DNA from 2 places in the Oceanobacillus sp. CAU 1775 genome. Region 1 is predicted to be linked to the other one. Evidence: predicted binding sites of a transcription regulator. Region 1 holds the regulator's gene; the other holds the start of a gene.
What was found. The regulator LexA, encoded in region 1, represses DNA repair genes until DNA is damaged. The targets are predictions, from matches to a motif close to CGAACATATGTTCG.
Positions count from the first base shown of each region.

Region 2: a site for LexA is predicted at 6,757-6,770, ahead of ACXYMZ_RS08690 (type IA DNA topoisomerase). Genes of this name have one in related genera too.

Region 1 covers NZ_JBTLRO010000002.1:264,477-273,956, forward strand. Annotated here, with positions in the region: gene ACXYMZ_RS04565 (ATP-binding protein) at 1-129, opposite strand, end outside; gene ACXYMZ_RS04570 (DUF2621 family protein) at 331-870, shown strand; gene ACXYMZ_RS04575 (CcdC family protein) at 942-1,424, opposite strand; gene ACXYMZ_RS04580 (response regulator) at 1,462-1,833, opposite strand; gene ACXYMZ_RS04585 (cytochrome c biogenesis CcdA family protein) at 1,904-2,608, opposite strand; gene ACXYMZ_RS04590 (YneF family protein) at 2,825-3,049, opposite strand; gene sirA (sporulation inhibitor of replication protein SirA) at 3,102-3,548, opposite strand; gene tkt (transketolase) at 3,738-5,738, opposite strand; gene ACXYMZ_RS04605 (DUF896 domain-containing protein) at 5,839-6,072, opposite strand; gene ACXYMZ_RS04610 (YneB family resolvase-like protein) at 6,186-6,839, opposite strand; gene lexA (transcriptional repressor LexA) at 7,130-7,753, shown strand; gene glnA (type I glutamate--ammonia ligase) at 8,063-9,397, opposite strand; gene ACXYMZ_RS04625 (methionine gamma-lyase family protein) at 9,429-9,480, opposite strand, start outside.
Region 2 covers NZ_JBTLRO010000004.1:152,142-161,621, forward strand. Annotated here, with positions in the region: gene ACXYMZ_RS08655 (NAD kinase) at 1-491, opposite strand, end outside; gene ACXYMZ_RS08660 (class I SAM-dependent methyltransferase) at 675-1,655, shown strand; gene ACXYMZ_RS08665 (acetate kinase) at 1,680-2,879, shown strand; gene ACXYMZ_RS08670 (universal stress protein) at 2,932-3,360, opposite strand; gene ald (alanine dehydrogenase) at 3,607-4,725, shown strand; gene ACXYMZ_RS08680 (PspA/IM30 family protein) at 5,174-5,845, shown strand; gene ACXYMZ_RS08685 (pirin family protein) at 5,894-6,631, opposite strand; gene ACXYMZ_RS08690 (type IA DNA topoisomerase) at 6,850-9,003, shown strand; gene ACXYMZ_RS08695 (DUF421 domain-containing protein) at 9,151-9,480, opposite strand, start outside.

The DNA of each region.
Region 1 (9,480 bases):
AACAATCGTACCTGCAGCTTGATTTTCTTCAATCCATTGAATAAAATTTCTTGGAAGATCTGCATAACTATCAAAGACTTGTCGTTTTTCCTTAAGATTATTTGTGGAATAAAAAGATTCTATACTCAATTCATCCTCTCCTTAATTTCTTTTAAAGAGTTTAAATATCCTTACAAGAAAAAATATCTAATTAATCGTGAAAGGCTATCATGTATGTATTGTCTTATTTTAGATACAATTATATGAAAGAAGTACTGGGTGCAACTGAAAAATTTGTAACTATCTACAATTCATTTTATAATGAGTATAGCTTCATATTACTACAACCATATGAAAAAACAATATAAATATTATAATAAATGCAACAATTCAATATTTATAAGAAATTGGGTGAGGTTTTTGGAAATTATTGTTGTTCTTTGGGGGTTCTTTTTAATTACGATTATGGGAATCGGCGGATTTTTTATGTTTCGCAAATTTCTAAAGCGATTGCCTAAAGAAGATGGAAGATCTGCAATGGACTGGGAAGAATATTATTTAGAAAAGTCTAAGCATATGTGGCTTAGCGAAGAAAAAGAATTATTAGAAGAACTTGTATCACCTGTTCCAGAATTATTCCGCGATGTGGCTCGCCAAAAGATCGCCAGTAAAATTGGTGAAGTTGCTTTAGAAAAGCATGAAAAAACAATTACACAAAATACATTGATTGAAGGATATATTATAGCGACCCCTAAACGGGACCATAACTTCCTTAGAAAGAAGCTGAGACAAAAAGAAATAGATGTTGCGCCATATGAGCATCTCTTCGAACTTTCGAAAGATAACTATCGAGAAAACTGGCAGGAAATTTATAAAAAAGTGAGAGAATAATTCTCTTATAAATTAAAAATGGGTCTAATCACTAAGTTTTAGTGATTGGACCCTTTTTTTTATTACGCTAATTATGTCCCAGCCTTTTCTAAAGTCATGCTTTTTCTTAGCTCTGTAAATTTATAAAGCATTACTAGTCTCCATGTAAGAATCATCCCAAATGCAAGGATAAAGAACATGCCACTAGTCTCCCCTAGAGAAATATGCGCGCCCACAATCAGTTTTAAAATTAGACGGACTGCTAACAAGCCAAATAAAATAAAAGGAAATGCTTTTGATGGGTTTAAATAAATCTCTCCATCACGTATTTCAAATTTGGAAATTTTAATAAGTATAATTGAAAATATAATACCAACAACAAATGACTCGATCACTTGGAGCCAAGAAATTTGAAATACTGGAAAAATAAACATCAACGCACCTGTACTCATAAATACTGGCGGCAATATAATTTTTTTAACAGTCGCTGGTCTTCTAGCCATCTTCATTCGGAAGAAAATCATCGCTGTAGCCATTACTACCGCTACCACCATGCTTGCAATACCCCATACCATGTTCAAATCACTCTCTCAAATCTATTCCATTTCTTGCCTATAATGTAATTCGGTCTAGAATACGATTTAAAGTCTCTAATACTTTCTTTTCGTTAAAAGGTTTCACAATAAAGTCTTTTGCTCCAGCTTCGATTGCCTCAACGACAACATTCTTTTGTCCGACAGCAGAACAAACGACGATACTTGCATTTTCATCAATTTTCTTTATTTCCCTTATAGCATCTATACCGTTCATTACAGGCATTGTAATATCCATTGTTACAATGTCTGGTCTATGTTCTTTATAGAGTTCGATAGCCTCTTCTCCATTTTCGGCCTCAGCAACTACCTCAAAGTCCCCATTTTCAAGAATAGAACTTAGCATTACTCGCAAAAACTTTGCGTCATCGACTATTAGCACTTTCGCCATTTTATTCCCCCCAGTACACTAAGTACATCTCTTTCTCTTTGATTCACTTAGCCAAAATTCCCCTACAACTTTAAAATCCATAGAAACCAAATAATCCAGCAAGATAAGATGTGAATGCAGTCATCCAGTCAAAGAATAATGCAATCCCCATTAGGATCATCACATACCCACCAAATTTAACGATTTTCTGACTATGTTTCTTGATCCACTTAAGTTTACCAATAAAGAACGCCATTAATAAGAACGGAATAGCAAAGCCAAGGATATAAGCAATCATCATAACCATACCTGTTTCCGGATTAGATACTGCTAATGAAAGTACAATTGCTAATATTGGCCCTGTACAAGGTGTCCAACCTAATGAAAAAGCGAGTCCAATTAATGCTGAACCAAGATAACCCGCTGGTCTATTTTTAAATTGAATCTTTCTGTCTTTCATTAAGAAATTAAAATTCAGTACTCCAACTATTACAAGTCCAAAGAAGATAATTAAGATGGCTCCCACTTGTCGGATGATATCTTGATACGTTAATAAGAATGAAGAAAATGCAGTTGTGTAAAAGCCTAGCATTATAAATACACTAGAAAACCCAATTAAAAAGAAAATAGTATGCAAAATTGCTTTGCGATTTAATTTTGTATTTTCATCATTTATTTCACTAATACTCATGCCCGTTATGTAAGATAAGAAAACTGGATACAACGGAAGAACACATGGAGAGACAAAAGATAAGAAGCCAGCTCCAAAAGCTAGAAATATATTTATTTCAGACATTATAATCCCCCTATGAAAGTAGTTTCACTTCATTTTAACAATAAATGGTGGGTCTATGTCTTTTTATTTATGACAAAAGGACAACACTTTCTACCATTTTCAAGTTATACATACAGTATATAGAAAATAAAAAGTGTTGTCCTTTTAAATGCTTTTGAAAACGCATAGTGAAAGTCCTTTACTATAAATAGTTTTGGACTTTTAATGGTAAATTATTTAATTCTTTTCGTTCTGATTATTCATTGCACGCATCATTTGATTGATTTTCTTTTGGCTCGGTTTTTGACCCATTTGCATCATCAATGTACGAAGCATTTGCTCATTAATTGGTGGATTTTTCTTTAAATAACTCATCATATATCTTCTTGCAATAAAGAAACCAAGAGCAATTCCTGCTATTAAAGCTCCTATTGCAATTAATACTACCCAAATTGTGCCCATACTCTGACTTTCCTCCTTCACGACTCTCTCTAAACAGTATATAAAAGAACGTCTAAGAATACAATATTTGTTTAATTTCTAAATAATTATTTTTATCTAAAGTTAACCAACCGTAGTCTTTTATTGTATTATTCACAACAAAAAAATGTAAAGGCAATCGACGGAGCATAGGAAATAAGAACTCCTCTGCTTCCTCTATTGAGTCACACGAGAACTCTAAATGTCGTTCGTCTTTATAAATCGATAAATGACCATTATTCCTATACATTTTTAAATAATTATCACGCTTGTCCCAATCAATTCCTTCATTTGTATATTGTAGACTTGAGGAAATTAAATCGAGTGTGAGTGGCTCTGTGATAAAATTATACTGTAGCTGTAGATAAGAAGGCTTACGGTTTTCCTTAAATTCCTTTAAAAAACGATATAGAATGCCTGTTTTATAATAGTAATGTGTAACAATTTCAGATCTAATACAGAAAACAGAATACGTATACATGAACTCACTCCTTTATCGTTCAATTATACGCAATGTCAAAAGAATATATTGTCATATTTTGAGATAAAAAATCACTAGTTTTGTCACATTAGCAATTATTATATACTTCATTAAAATATATTAGGCAGTTCAACGAAGAACTGCCTAATATAAAGCATTTTTAAAATTATATATGACTTGTTGAGAAAATTAATTATTAACTAGTTCTTCTAACTTTTTAACAACGTTTTCTACAGTAAAGCCATATTCTTCGACAACTTTTTCACCTGGTGCTGAAGCTCCAAATCGATCAATCGCAAGTATTGCACCTTCATCACCTGTGTATCGATCCCAGCCAAAGGATGCTCCCATTTCAATAGCTAAGCGCTTTTTAACTGATTTAGGAATGACACTTTCTCTGTAAGCTGCGTCTTGTTTTTCGAATCGATCCCAAGAAGGCATACTAACAACAGAGACGTCAATTCCTTTCTCTTTTAATTTCACCTGAGCTTGTGTAGCTAGTTGAACTTCACTTCCAGTAGCAAGTAACAGAGCATCTGGAGTTTCTTTTTCTGCTTTGCTTATTGTATAAGCCCCTCTTTTAACACCTTCATATGCAGCTGTTTTCGTACCTGCTAATGTCGGTAGGTTCTGTCTAGTTAAGACAAGTGCAGTTGGTTCTTCACTTGACTCTAAAGCTAATCTCCAAGCAGCACTTGTTTCGTTAGCATCTGCTGGTCTGATAATGGATAGACCCGGGAAGGCGCGTAAAGCTGCTAAATGTTCAACTGGCTCATGTGTCGGACCATCTTCTCCAACAGCAATAGAATCATGTGTGAATACATAGGTTACAGGCATTCTCATAATAGAAGCTAGGCGAATCGATGGACGTAAGTAATCACTAAATACGAAGAACGTTCCTCCATATACTTTTAATCCTCCATGTAGTGCCATACCATTTAGTGCTGCTCCCATTGCATGTTCACGTACACCAAACCAAATATTTCTACCACTATAATCTGCTTTAGTAAAATCTGCCTCATCATCGATAAGCGTTTTATTTGATCCAGCTAAGTCTGCACTACCTCCAATGAAGTTAGGGACAGATTTAGCAATCGCATTAAGGACTTCTCCTGAAGATGCACGTGTTGCTAAAGAGCTACCCTCTTCAAAACTTGGTAATGATTTCTCCCAATCAACAGGAAGCTCGCCATTTATTGCGCGTTTTAGTTCAGCTGATTCTTCAGGGTATTGTTCTTCAAATTGACTAAACATTTTATTCCAGTCAGCTTCTAATCCTTCAGCTTTTACTTGAATTTTCTCCTGAAAGTCTTGATAAACTTCTTCTGGTACATGAAATTCTTCATGCTCCCATTTGTAGTATTCTTTCGTCAAACCAACTTCTTCTGTTCCTAATGGTGCACCATGAGAATCAGATTTAGCTGATTTATTAGGTGAACCATAACCAATTATAGTTTTAATTTCAATTAACGTTGGTTGGTCAGTGTTTGCTTGAGCCTCTTTAATAGCTGAGCGAATTTCTTCTAAGTTATTTCCATCTTCTACACGGATAACTTGCCATCCGTATGCTTTAAAACGTTGCTCTGTATTTTCAGAGAATGAACGGTCTAAATCTCCATCTAAAGAAATATCATTCGAGTCGTAGAGAGCAATTAATTTACCCAAACCTAAATGTCCAGCTAATGATGCTGCTTCATGAGAAATACCTTCCATTAAATCACCATCACTTACAAGTGCATATGTGTAGTGATCAACAATATTAAAATTAGGTTTGTTATATTTCGCGCTTAAATGTGCTTCTGCCATTGCCATACCAACAGACATAGCAATTCCTTGGCCGAGCGGACCTGTTGTCGCTTCTACCCCATCTGTATGATGTACTTCTGGGTGACCTGGAGTTCTTGAATCCCATTGGCGGAAATTTTTAATATCCTCCATTGTTACATCATAACCAGATAAGTGTAATAAACTATAGAGTAGCATGGATCCGTGACCTGCAGAAAGCACGAAACGATCTCTATTAAACCACTTAGAATTTTTAGGATTGTGATTCATGAAATCTGTCCACAATGCATAAGCCATTGGAGCAGCCCCCATAGGTAATCCTGGATGTCCTGAATTTGCTTTTTCAATTGCATCGATTGATAATGTACGAATTGTATTCACTGATAGTTGTTCAATTGTTGACATGTAAATCTCCTTTCATTAACCCTTAAATATGTAACTACCTTCATTCTATAATGAACATGCGTTCTTCACAAGCGCAAGTATAGAAGGAAGGTAGTTTTGTTTAATGCTTTTTATTACGTTCTTGTAAATCTTTCACTTTCTGAGGTGTTACATCATTTCCGAGTGGATCAATTACTGTCATCGTTTTAAATTGATTCGTAAAAGAGCTACGAATATTACCAAGGTATTCCTCACGTAATCTTTTTTGTTCTATTTTTTCTTCTTCTGTTAATCCGTCATTTTTCGCTTTATTTGCCAATTCATTTATACGAGTAAGTTTCTCTTTTGCTAACATTAATATACCTCCTTTAATCATAAATCTTTTATTAGTATACCTGTACCCTTTGGATAATATAATATTCTAAAACCAAAAAAGACAAGAAATAAATCTTGTCTTCTATCTTACAACTAGCGAATCTCATTCTCAAGTATTTGGTACTCTTGGTAACGCCTGTGTATGGTAGCTTTAGATACATTATATCCGAGTCCATTTAATGTTGTAGCTATCTCATGAAAGGTTAATCCTTTTTCTCTTAATTGTATAATTTCTTGAAGTGGAACTTCTGCGCGCTTACGACCTGGTGCTTTATCTATATTCTTAAGATTTGCTTCTGGTCGATAACCTGCTTGCACTGCTTTTTTCATCCCACGTTTAATTTTCATATTTTGAATTTTACGTTGATATTCTTCTACGATCCCAACAATTTGTAAAACCATTGAATCCGAATCAGAAAGCTCTAACTCTCCGTTATGCATTAACGTATAAATCTTGATGCCTAATTTTTGTAGTTGATGGAATAAAGCGATTTTAGTGTTCCCTCTGCCTAGTCTAGTTTCATCTTGTATTAATAATCCATCTGCTTTTTCCTGTGAAAAATACGCAAGCATTTCAAAAATTCCTTCTCGTTCAATGTCAAAGCCACTTTGTTGTTCTTCAATACACTTCACAATCTTAAAATCTTGTGAGTTAGCAAATTCCGTTAATTCGAGACGCTGTCTTGAAAGAGAGGTTTCTTGTTCTTTTTTATCTGTACTCACTCTGCAATAGATGATTACTCTCAATTTATTAATCTCCTTTTATACTAATTTCCACTAGTAATTAAAGAGAAGTATAAAAATACTAGCATTAGACCGAATGCAACAAAATAAAATAGATCTTCTTTTGAATATTTTTTTAATAGTTTATTAAACATATGAATGCCCCCTTAGAAATAAAAGAACCTTTGTTCCTACGAACATAGTATCTCACGAACATACGGTCTTGTCAACTACTTTTAGAACGAATGTTTGCATATTATGGATAGAGATGGTAAACTATGTTTAATAAATCCTATGTGAGAGGTGTTTCAAGCATGACAAAATTATCAAAAAGGCAACAGATGATATTAGATTTTATAAAAAATGAAGTAAAAGCTAAAGGATACCCACCATCAGTTCGTGAAATTGCTGTAGCTGTTGGTCTTGCATCAAGCTCAACTGTACACGGTCATTTGGAACGACTCGAAGTGAAAGGGTTTATTAGACGTGATCCTACGAAACCAAGAGCGATAGAAATTCTTGACCCTACAGGGGAATCAAACATTCCAAAAGATCAAGCAAGATATGCACCTGTTATTGGAAAAGTAACTGCTGGTCTACCAATTACAGCAGTGGAGAATATAGAAGAGTTCGTGCCAATTCCTAGTTCAAGTTCAAATCCTGATGATAATCTATTTGTATTGATCATTGATGGTGAAAGTATGATAGAAGCAGGTATTCTCGATGGGGATATGGTTATTGTTAAACAACAAAGCACTGCGGACAACGGAGATATCGTAGTAGCGATGACAGAAGAAAACGAAGCGACGGTTAAACGTTTCTTTAAAGAAAAGGATTCCATTAGATTACAACCAGAAAACGCCACAATGGATCCACTATTCTTTGATAATGTCTCTATCCTAGGAAAAGTAATAGGATTATATAGACATATAAAATAATGGCTATGGTAAAGTTTGCAATTGATACTTCAGCAATTAAAAAAAGAAGCAGTAAATGAGCTTCGGAAATATACGAAGACTCCTGCGAGATGGAAAGCAACGGTGAGACCCCGCAAGTCGCCTGCGACTGAGGAGGCTCACCAGCCGCCTAAGGATGCGCGTAGTATATTTCCGAAGCGGGTTTTTACTCCTAACAACAGAATGGTTAATGAATTTATTCCCATACATATTCTTATAAGCGAGCTATTATAAACGAAACAAAAAATCTGCTACTTTATTTAAAAGTAACAGATTTTTTTAATTTAATTATTAGTATGATGTTAAATATTGTTCTCTTTCCCATGGATGTACCGTATTATTGAACATCTCCCACTCCATTTGCTTAGCACGCATGAAATGATGGTATAAGTGACTTCCTACAGCTTCAATAATAATTGAATCATTTTCTAACTCTTGAAGAGCCTCTTTTAGATTCGATGGTAAATCCCTTACTCCATTTTCATATCTTTCTTTACTTGTCATTTCAAAAATATTACGATCAACAGCCTCTGGAGCTACTTTTTCATTTTCAATCCCATCTAAACCAGCGGCTAATAACACAGACAATGCCAAATAAGGATTAGATGCAGGATCGACACTTCGAACTTCTACTCTCGTACTCAATCCTCTTGAGGTAGGAACTCTAAGTAATGGCGTTCTATTCGACGCTGACCAAGCAATATAAGATGGAGCTTCAAATCCTGGTACCAAACGTTTATAAGAGTTAATAATAGGATTTGTAATCGCAGTAAACCCACTAGCATGTTCTAAAATACCTGCGATAAATTGAAAGGCGTCTTTGCTTAAATTAATTTCATCTGATTCATCAAAAAAGACATTATTGCCATCTTTAAATAGTGACATGTTCACATGCATCCCAGAACCGTTTACACCATATAAAGGTTTCGGCATAAATGTTGCATGTAAATTATGTTGTCTTGCTATAGTTTTCACGACTAATTTAAATGTTTGGATATCATCCGCGTGTTTTAAGGCATCCGAATACTTAAAGTCTATTTCATGTTGACCAGGCGCACCTTCATGGTGGGATGCTTCAATCTCAAAGCCCATTTCTTCCAATTCTAGTACAATATCTCTCCGGCAACTTTCTCCTAAATCTGTAGGTGCTAAATCAAAGTATCCACCATAATCATTTAACTCAAGAATTGGCTCGCCTTTTTCATTTAGCTTGAAGAGAAAGAATTCTGGTTCTGTACCAATATTGAAAGTATCATATCCAAGTTTCTCCATCTTTTTTAGGTTTCTTTTTAAAGTATTACGAGGACAGCCTAGAAATGGAGTTCCATCTGGATTGTGTATGTCACAGATAAATCTAGCTACCTTACCTTTATTAGATGTCCATGGAAAAACGACAAATGAATCATAATCAGGGTATAAAAACATATCTGATTCTTCTATTTTTACAAACCCCTCAATTGCTGATCCGTCGAACATCATTTTATTATCTAATGCTTTATCAAGTTGACTCAGAGGTATCTCGACGTTTTTAATCGTACCCATCATATCTGTGAACTGTAACCGAATAAATCTTACGTTTTCTTCTTCAATTTTTTGTTTTATCATTTCTTTCGTTATTTTACTCATGTTATTAATCCCCTCCAAAAATTACTATACCCTACTTAATGGAGAGATAACCCTTTTGTTCAATAGTTTTTACAGCCTCTATA
Region 2 (9,480 bases), on a different contig from region 1:
TAGCCTGTACTTCCAGTTGGTGTAGCAACAATTAAGCCATCTCCCCGAAATGTTTCAAAGTGATTGTCATCAATTGTGACGTCAATTACTATTGTTTTTACAATGGTTGAACGAACACTTACCTCATTCAAACAATAATATGAATTTCCGTCATTTACTTGTACTTTTATTAGCGGAAATCTACGTACTTCTACTTCTTCATTCATAATCGCTTTTAGCATTTCATTAAAGTTATCAAGGTTAAAATCACAGTAAAGACCAGATTCGTCTTCTCTTGTAATACCCACGTATAAACAGTCTTGGCGAAAACCACTTTTTCTGACAGCTTGTAAGAATGTGCCGTCCCCACCAATACTAGCTATAATATTAGCATCTTCATGGTTATCCACAATAATAAAATCATTTTCGTTCGCTACTTCAATTAGTTTATTTACTTTTTGATTCGTGTCTTCCTCGTGTAAATAATAGAAGAAAATTTTATTTCGTTTCATGAGGACAACTTCCCCTTCTTAAGAGTATTTAATTTTATAATAACATTTTGAGAAAACTTATCCAATTTAAGACGATTTGTTGAAAAAATAAGGGAGACTCCTGTTAAGCCATATGTGAATCGTTGGACAATGCTCTTGGATTTATTCATAATAGGGTAGAGATAATATACTAGGAGAGTTAAAATGAAAAAGTCGAATGTTGAACAGTTATATGAATGGTTAAATGGATATACAGAAGAAGTCATGCAGCATCTATATGAACCGTATCTAGATAGTCTTACGGAAGTAATGGAAACTTTATTTTATGAAGCACCTGCTGATGATTTAGATGACATTTTAAAAAAGAAGCTTGAAGTCGCTTTAACTGAAATAAAATCGATAAATTATACACTCGAAGATTTAAGAAAAGCAATCCAGTTAGCTATATTAAATGGAATGAAAGGAACTACTCAAGAACAACACTTGATGACACCTGAATCTATTGGATTAATCGTTGGTTACTTAGCAAATCAATTGATGGCTGATAAAAAAGAACTTAGCCTTTTCGATCCAGCAAGTGGGACAGGTAATTTGTTAATTACCGTAATGGAACGCTTATCTGCAGAGAAAAAGGCTTATGCAAGTGAAGTTGATCCGACACTTATCCAACTATCAGCAATACTTGCGAATTTGCAAAAGAGAGAAATTCAATTTTTCCATCAAGATAGCTTACGACCATTACTATTGGACCCTGTAGATTTAGTTGTATCAGATCTTCCCGTGGGTTATTACCCAGATGACGTTCAAGCTAGTGAATACAAATTGATGGCAGATGAAGGTCATGCATTTTCACATCACTTATTTATTGAACAAAGTTTGCGGTATACAAAAGAAGCAGGCTACTTGATTTTTGTTGTTCCAGACTTTCTATTTGATAGTGAACAATCAGACAAACTCAATCACTTTTTAAGAGAGAACGCACATATCATCGGTGTTTTACGATTACCTGAAACAATCTTTAAAGCAAAGCGACATGTTAAAAGCATCGTTATTTTACAGAAAAAAGGCGAAAATACGAAGAATCCAAAACAACCACTACTTGTACAAATGCCTGATTTAAATAATCAAAATGCAATGGCAGATATTTTAAAACAAATGAATCTTTGGTTTGATACTTATAAATAAAATGACAATAGTTGGAGTGATATTATGAGTAATATACTTGCAATTAATGCTGGAAGCTCGTCATTAAAGTTCCAATTAATCGAATTACCATCTGAAACCGTTAGTGCCAAAGGGGTTATCGAAAGAATTGGTATCGGAGATTCTATTTTCCAAATAGAATCGAATGGAACAAAAAATAAAAAAGTTACAAACATTGAAAATCATGAGGAAGCTGTCAAATTGTTACTTGAAGCTTTGATTGAGTCGAATGTGATTCAATCCTTTAAAGAAATTGATGCGATTGGGCACCGCGTTGTCCATGGAGCAGAGAGGTTTAGTGATTCTGTTCTGATAACTGAGGAAGTAATGCAAGCTATTGAGGAAGTCTCTGAACTTGCACCTTTGCATAATCCAGCAAATCTGGCAGGAATTCATGCCTTCAAAGAAGTACTACCAAATGTTCCAATGGTTGCTGTTTTTGATACGGCATTTCATCAAACAATGCCTAAGTCATCTTATTTATATAGTTTACCTAGAAAATATTATACGGAATATGGTATACGTAAATATGGATTTCATGGGACATCCCATAAGTTTGTTTCCGTTCGAGCTGCAGAGCTTATCGGAGCTCCACTAGAATCGTTGCGTCTTATCTCATGTCATATTGGAAATGGTGCTAGTGTAACTGCCATAGAGGGTGGTAAATCGATTGATACTTCGATGGGCTTTACACCTCTTGCAGGGGTTACGATGGGAACTCGTTCTGGTGATATAGATCCTGCATTAATTCCGTATATAATGGATAAGACAGGGAAGACAGCTGATGAGGTCATAAATGTTTTAAACAAAGAAAGTGGAATGTTAGCTTTGTCAGGTTTTTCAAGTGATTTAAGAGATATTGAAGAAAAAGCAGACACGGATGAAAGAGCAGAACTAGCGCTTACTGTTTTTGCTGAAAGAATTCATAAATATATTGGATCGTATGCTGCGAAGATGTCAGGGGTTGACGCGATTATCTTTACCGCGGGTGTTGGTGAAAATAGTGATGTCGTCCGTGAGAAGATTTTAACTGGTCTAGAGTTCATGGGTGTGTATTGGGATAAACGTTTGAATAATGTTAGAGGAAAAGAACAGTTTATTAATCATCCACATTCACCTGTTAAAGTAATTATCATCCCTACGAATGAAGAACTGATGATTGCTAGGGATACAATGCGATTAAGTAAATTAGAAAAAGTAAAATAAAAAGAGCTCTTGCTTCCTTATTGGTAAAAGGAGGTAAGGGCTCTAAGTTTTATTATCTAGTAACGAGTACATCACATTTTGCATGTCTAGTAATACTTTCAGATACACTACCAATAAGGAAACGTTCAACTGCATTCATACCAGTAGCACCACAAATAATTAAGTCTGCATTAAAGTCCTCAGCGATGTCTCTTGGTACTTTAACTTTTGGCGAACCATATTCAATACATCTTACCAAATCTGTTAAACCTTCATTTCTAGCATTTTCAATATAACCATCTAATAATTCTTTTGCATATTGCTCCGCACGCTCTGAAAGTGTACGATCATATGCTTCTGCTGTTGCAAATGTTCTCGAATCGATAACATGAGCAACGATTAGGCGAGCTCCATTTCGTTTTGCAATCTCAATAGCTTTGTTGAATGCTTTTTCTGCTGCTTCAGATCCATCGACTGCAATTAGTATGTTTTTATACTCCATCGTTATCTCCCCTTTCATCTATATTATATATCCTTTACCACGGTAGAACAACACTAAACAGAAAATAGTAAGAAATCAGACATATTTATATATTCTTTTAAACAAATTTGGTTTTCAAACTTGCATAATCACTAGGAATTATAAATATTTCTAAGTTTCTTCAAACTAGGTGCTTTATAGGATACAATTTGATACAATTAAGACTGAAGAAAGTCTACTTAATTGAAGAAATGGGAGGATTACTTGATGAAGATTGGTATTCCAAAAGAGATATTAAATAATGAAAATCGTGTAGCAATGGCACCGTCTGGTGTTTTCTCTTTAAAAGAAGCAGGGCATGAGATTTTCATTCAATCAGGGGCAGGAAATGGTTCTAGTTTTTCTGATGAACAGTATCAAGAAGTAGGAGCAGTAATTGTTGATACAGCAGAAGAAGCTTGGAATCAAGATATCGTTTTAAAAGTAAAAGAACCACAGGAAGAAGAATTTAAATACTTCCACGAAGGGCTAATCTTATTTACTTATTTACATTTAGCAAACGAGCCTGAATTAACTAAGGCTTTAATTGATAATAAAGTTGTTGGAATGGCATATGAAACAGTTCAATTACCAAATCGTTCTTTACCATTACTTACTCCGATGAGTGAAGTTGCTGGTAGAATGGTAACACAAGTAGGAATGCAATTATTAGAGCATCCTAAAGGTGGAAAAGGGATCTTACTTTCTGGAATTCCTGGAGTATCAAGAGGAACAATCACAATTATTGGTGGTGGGGTCGTAGGTACAAACGCCGCGAAAATCGCTATTGGTCTAGGCGCTAAAGTTACGATCATCGATTTAAATCCAGATCGACTACGCCAGCTTGATGATATTTTTGGTAACTCCATTAACACTTTAATTTCTAATCCACATAATATTCAACAGTCAGTAATTGAATCTGACTTGGTTATTGGTTCTGTACTTATTCCAGGTGCTAAGGCTCCAGTTCTAGTTACAGAAGAAATGGTGAAGCAAATGTCTCCTGGCTCTGTTATGATTGACGTTGCGATTGACCAAGGTGGGAACTTTGAAACAAGTGATCGAATAACAACTCATGACAACCCAACATTCCTAAAACATGATGTCGTGCATTATACAGTTGCCAATATGCCTGGTGCTGTTCCACAGACTGCAACTGTTGGACTTACAAATGCTACATTACCTTATGTTTTACAAATAGCGAATAAGGGGTATAGACAAGCATCACTTGATAATGAAGCAATTCTTAAAGGTATTAACACTTTAGAAGGTTTCGTAACCTATCAAGCAGTTGCAGAAGCACATGGATTAGAATATGAAAATGCAAACTCTTTATTGAATAATTAATTAGAGCAAAGGCGCAAGCGCCCGTTCAGCGACGTACAAACTGCGCCCCACAGGACGTGGGGTGGTTCAACGTTGCGACGTGATGTCGCGGTTTTAGTTGAACTTCCCTTATTTTGTGAGATAAAGGAAACACGACGAGGTACGAGTCGATGTTGACTTATCGATTGAAGAAGTGCGAAGTTTGATAGTCGGTGGGCGCTGGAGCCGAACGTGGCTCTACCGCTTATAATATCCACACCCTAGAAATTTTGTTATATCCTAGAGAATAAAAAGCATTGGAGAAGGCTTCCAATGCTTTTTTATAAAAATTCTATCTTTTTTTGAAACCTTTTTTTCTAAGCTTCGTATGAATGAGAGAAGAGAATTTCAGATGTGACTTAGCGTCTTAAACTGACTCTCTTGGTAAAGTTAGAATTTAAAAGGAAAATATACTTAAGGAGGAGATTCTATGTTTCAATTTTTTAAACGAATGAAAACAGTAGTTAGTTCAGAGTTAAATGCCATGATTGATAAGGCAGAAGATCCAGTAAAAATGTTAGATCAGTTTTTACGTGATATGGGTGAGGATATCCGTGATGCAGAAGCTGCAATTGCTAAACAAATTGCAAATGAAAAAATGTTAAAACGAAAAGCGAATGACGCTCAAGCACTAGTTGACAGACGTCAAGAGCAAGCAGAGCAAGCTGTAGCAGCTGGAAATGATGACCTAGCTCGTCGTGCTTTACAAGATAAAAAAGATCATGAAGCAACTGCAGTGAGTTTAAATGAATCATGGGAACGTGCAAAAGCAGATGTAGATTCCTTAAGAGAGAAATTAGATGAAATGAAACGTGAATACCAAGAAATGAATCTTAAGAAAGATTCATTAAAAGCCCGTGCTGAATCAGCAAAAACGAGAACAAAAATGAACCGTGCGATGTCATCTATTGGTTCAGATGATTCACGCCAAGGATTCGACCGTATGGAAGAAAAAGTTCTACGTTTTGAAGCAGAAGCAGAGACATCTGAAGATCTCTCACAAGCAAGCCGCACTTTAGATGATGAATTCAAAGACCTTATTACAAATGATGTAGACGATGAATTAGCTGCACTCAAGAAAAAGCTAGGAAAAGACGAGTAATCTAAAGAAGCAGCCACTTGCGCTGCTTCTTTTTAATAAATTTATTTACTAAACTCCACTTATCGTCCCGTCCAATGACATCGGAACATCCATATCAACTAAGAATAATACAAGCGTCGAATCTTTAGTCGCTTGTATATCACTTAATTTTTCATTGACAGAAGTAACAGCCTCGTACTTACTCACTATTGTGTCTTCAACCGTTAGTTCTCCATCTAGCACATACAGAAAAGGCTCATAATTTTCTATATCTGGAATTTGCATTTTTTGACCAGCTTTTGGATGAGCATCATAGATATAGACATTTTGTCTAAAAAATAATGGTGCTTCACTACCTTCAGGTCCCGCCATTAAATACCAGTCTTCATTCATTAATGGCTTCTCATGAAATTGAATATGTGCAGGCAAATTAGATTTCTTAGGGCGAACGAAAATCTGTAACATTTCCACATCACCGTTTTCGTTTTTGACCTTTTCTTCATGCCAAAAACTTTCGCCAGCATTCATAAGCATTAATTTCCCTTTTTCAATTGGAGCTTCAAAGTCAGCAGAATCTCTATGTTGTGAAGTACCTCTCCAAACATAGCTTAGGATTTCATCATTTTTATGTTCATGCATTTTTACAGTTAACCCTTTTTTCATAAAAGCATGATCAATATTTGAAAGAGGGCCAAACGCAAGATCATTACTGGAAGCTCCTAAAATCTTACCTGGATGTACTCTTGTAATGTTAAAATAACCTTTAAATGGTTGCGTATGACTTTCATATTTCAATATCTTTACCAAAGATAGAGACCTCCTATTAAATTCGTTATTATATTAAGTATGGGTAAGATTGTGGGAGATAGCAATAAATCTGCTGAGAGTATTTTGATTGACTTCATTAGCAAATTCATTCATTCTATAGTATAAGAATATATGTTCGTGCATTAGAATTAAATTTAATAACTGTAAATAATTAAGGAATGTAACGATATAAATTACTAAAAGAAGGAGCATTTAGAATGAGTACTGTAGCAATATTCGCCGAAAAACCTTCTCAAGCGAAGGCATACGCGGAAGCTTTTTCTATTAAAAAACGTCATAAAACACATATAGAATTAAACCCTTGTCAAACCTTCCCAAATGGTGCGGTCATTACTTGGGGAATTGGCCATTTGGTTGAGTTGAAAGAACCAAAGGAATATCGTAAGGACTGGGCAACTTGGAACTTATCATCACTACCAATCTTGCCTGACAACTATGAGTACAAAGTTTCTTATGATAAAAGAGAGCAGTTTAACTTTATTAAAAAGTTATTTAATGATCCTAGAATTGGTACTATAATAAATGGTTGCGACTCCGATCGGGAAGGATCTAATATTTTTTATTCCTCTTACTACATGACAGGAGCAAAAAATAAAGAAATTAAACGGCTTTGGATCAACTCACTTGAGGCTGATGAAATAAGAAAAGGTTTTAATAGCCTACATGATAATCAAAAAGACATGTTACTTTATTATGAAGCAAAAACTCGCCAAATAAGTGATTGGCTTGTAGGAATGAACGGCAGTCGGTTATTTACACTACTGCTACAACAGAAAGGTTTTGATGACAGTCTATCGATTGGACGAGTTCAGTCTCCAACTGTATATCTTATTTATCAAAGACAAAAAGAAATTGAACAGTTTGTTGCGACTCCTTTTTATGAAATAGAAGGTAACTTTACTGCTAAGAATGGTATATATCAAGGAAAAGCAAAAATAAAAAGTGAAAAAATAGAAGAAGTCCAAGCCCTTATGGAGAAACATAATATATCGGAACAAAATGATGGTTTTGTAAAATCTATTAAGAAAAAAGAAAGACATATTAAGCCACCAAAATTACACGCTCTTTCAACTTTACAATCTACTGCAAATAGAAAATGGAAATACAGCCCTGCAAATGTTTTAAAGACTGTTCAAGGCTTGTATGAGAAAAAATTAGTTACCTATCCACGAACAGATACACAGTTCATAACGACGAATGAATTTGCATATCTAAGTGCAAATGTGGAACGTTATCAAGCAATTGCAGGCGCCAATTTTCCAGTAGCTTCAAAAAGACCGAATAAGCGATATGTAGATAATTCTAAAGTTCAAGAGCATTATGCGATCATACCTACAAAGACGATTCCGACAGAGAAAAAGATACAAGGATTATCCGTCATGGAACGGAATCTGTATTTTGAAATCTTAAAAACAACATTAGCAATGTTTCATTCGGATTATATTTACGAAGAAACAAAGGTAATTACAGATGTAAACGAGCTTGATTTTGAATCGGTGGGAAAAACGGAAATAAGCAAAGGTTGGAGAGAACTATTTACATTCGCTCAAAAAGAAAGCGTTAAGAAGAAAGATGAAGAAGCACGGATTCCTATTTTAGAAGAAAATGAGAAGGTATCAGGAGAAATAAAAATGAAAAAAGGAATGACAAAACCTCCTAAACCTTATACTGAAGGTCAATTAATTAACATGATGAAAACATGTGGTAAAGATATAGATAATGAAGAGGAAATGGAAATATTAAAAGAAGTAGAAGGCTTAGGTACAGAAGCAACTCGAAGTGGTATTATCGAGACAATCAAAAGGCATGGCTATATTCAGGTGAATAAAAATATTGTAAGTGTCACAAAAAAAGGAGAGATCCTCTGTCAATCAATACAAGGTAACCTTCTATCAAGTCCTTCGATGACTGCAAAATGGGAAACCTATTTAAAGAAGATAGGGAATGGTGAAGGGGAGCCTAGATATTTCATTTCTAGTATTGCTAGATTCATAGAAAAATTAATCCAAGAAACACCAAAGCAATTGGATGTTAAGGAACTTAACGAAAGTTTAGCTGTCACACAAAATAATACCAAAATTGCAACTTGTCCAAGTTGTAAAAAAGGGAATATTATTCAAAGAAAAACGTATTACCGCTGTTCTGAGCACGAAAATGGCTGTAAACAAAATTTCCCTGGACAGATATTAGGGAAGAAACTGACAGAAAAAAATATCAAAGATTTATGCACAAAAGGAAAGACTAGCATGATTAAAGGAATGATATCTAAAAAAGGAAAACGATTTAATGCATATCTTAAATTAGAAGATAGTAAAATTACTTTTGAATTTGCGAATTATCGTAAAAAGTAGAAGGGAATACTTGTAAACGGAATTGTATAAAATAAGCTGCATTTTATTTTTGATGAAGGTCATCCGTAGTGGATGGCCTTTAATTATTTGGTCTACAATTATGGTAAGCGAAGTTAATGTTCATATAAAAATTATACTGTCGTTTTGTTAAGGTTCCTGCTTTCCTTCAAATTTTTTCGTTTTTACTTCATTAAAAATATTATCATTCTGCTTTTCATTTGTAGGTAGTGTAGGCTTGTTGGCAAGTCCTAGTGATTCTTTTAAGTGCGCTATTTCTTGCATTAATAGTTGAAGATCTTCTTTTGTAACTGGCTTTTTATTCTCATGTAGTTCATAGCCTATTTGTCCACTTACCTCAATCGTTGCATACTTCACATCTTCTAAGGAAGTAACCCCTGACTGTCTTAATCGTGTTTCAAGCCTATCCACACTCATTCGCAACTTTCTTAAAGTATCCGTATCTATTTTTCCGTTTTC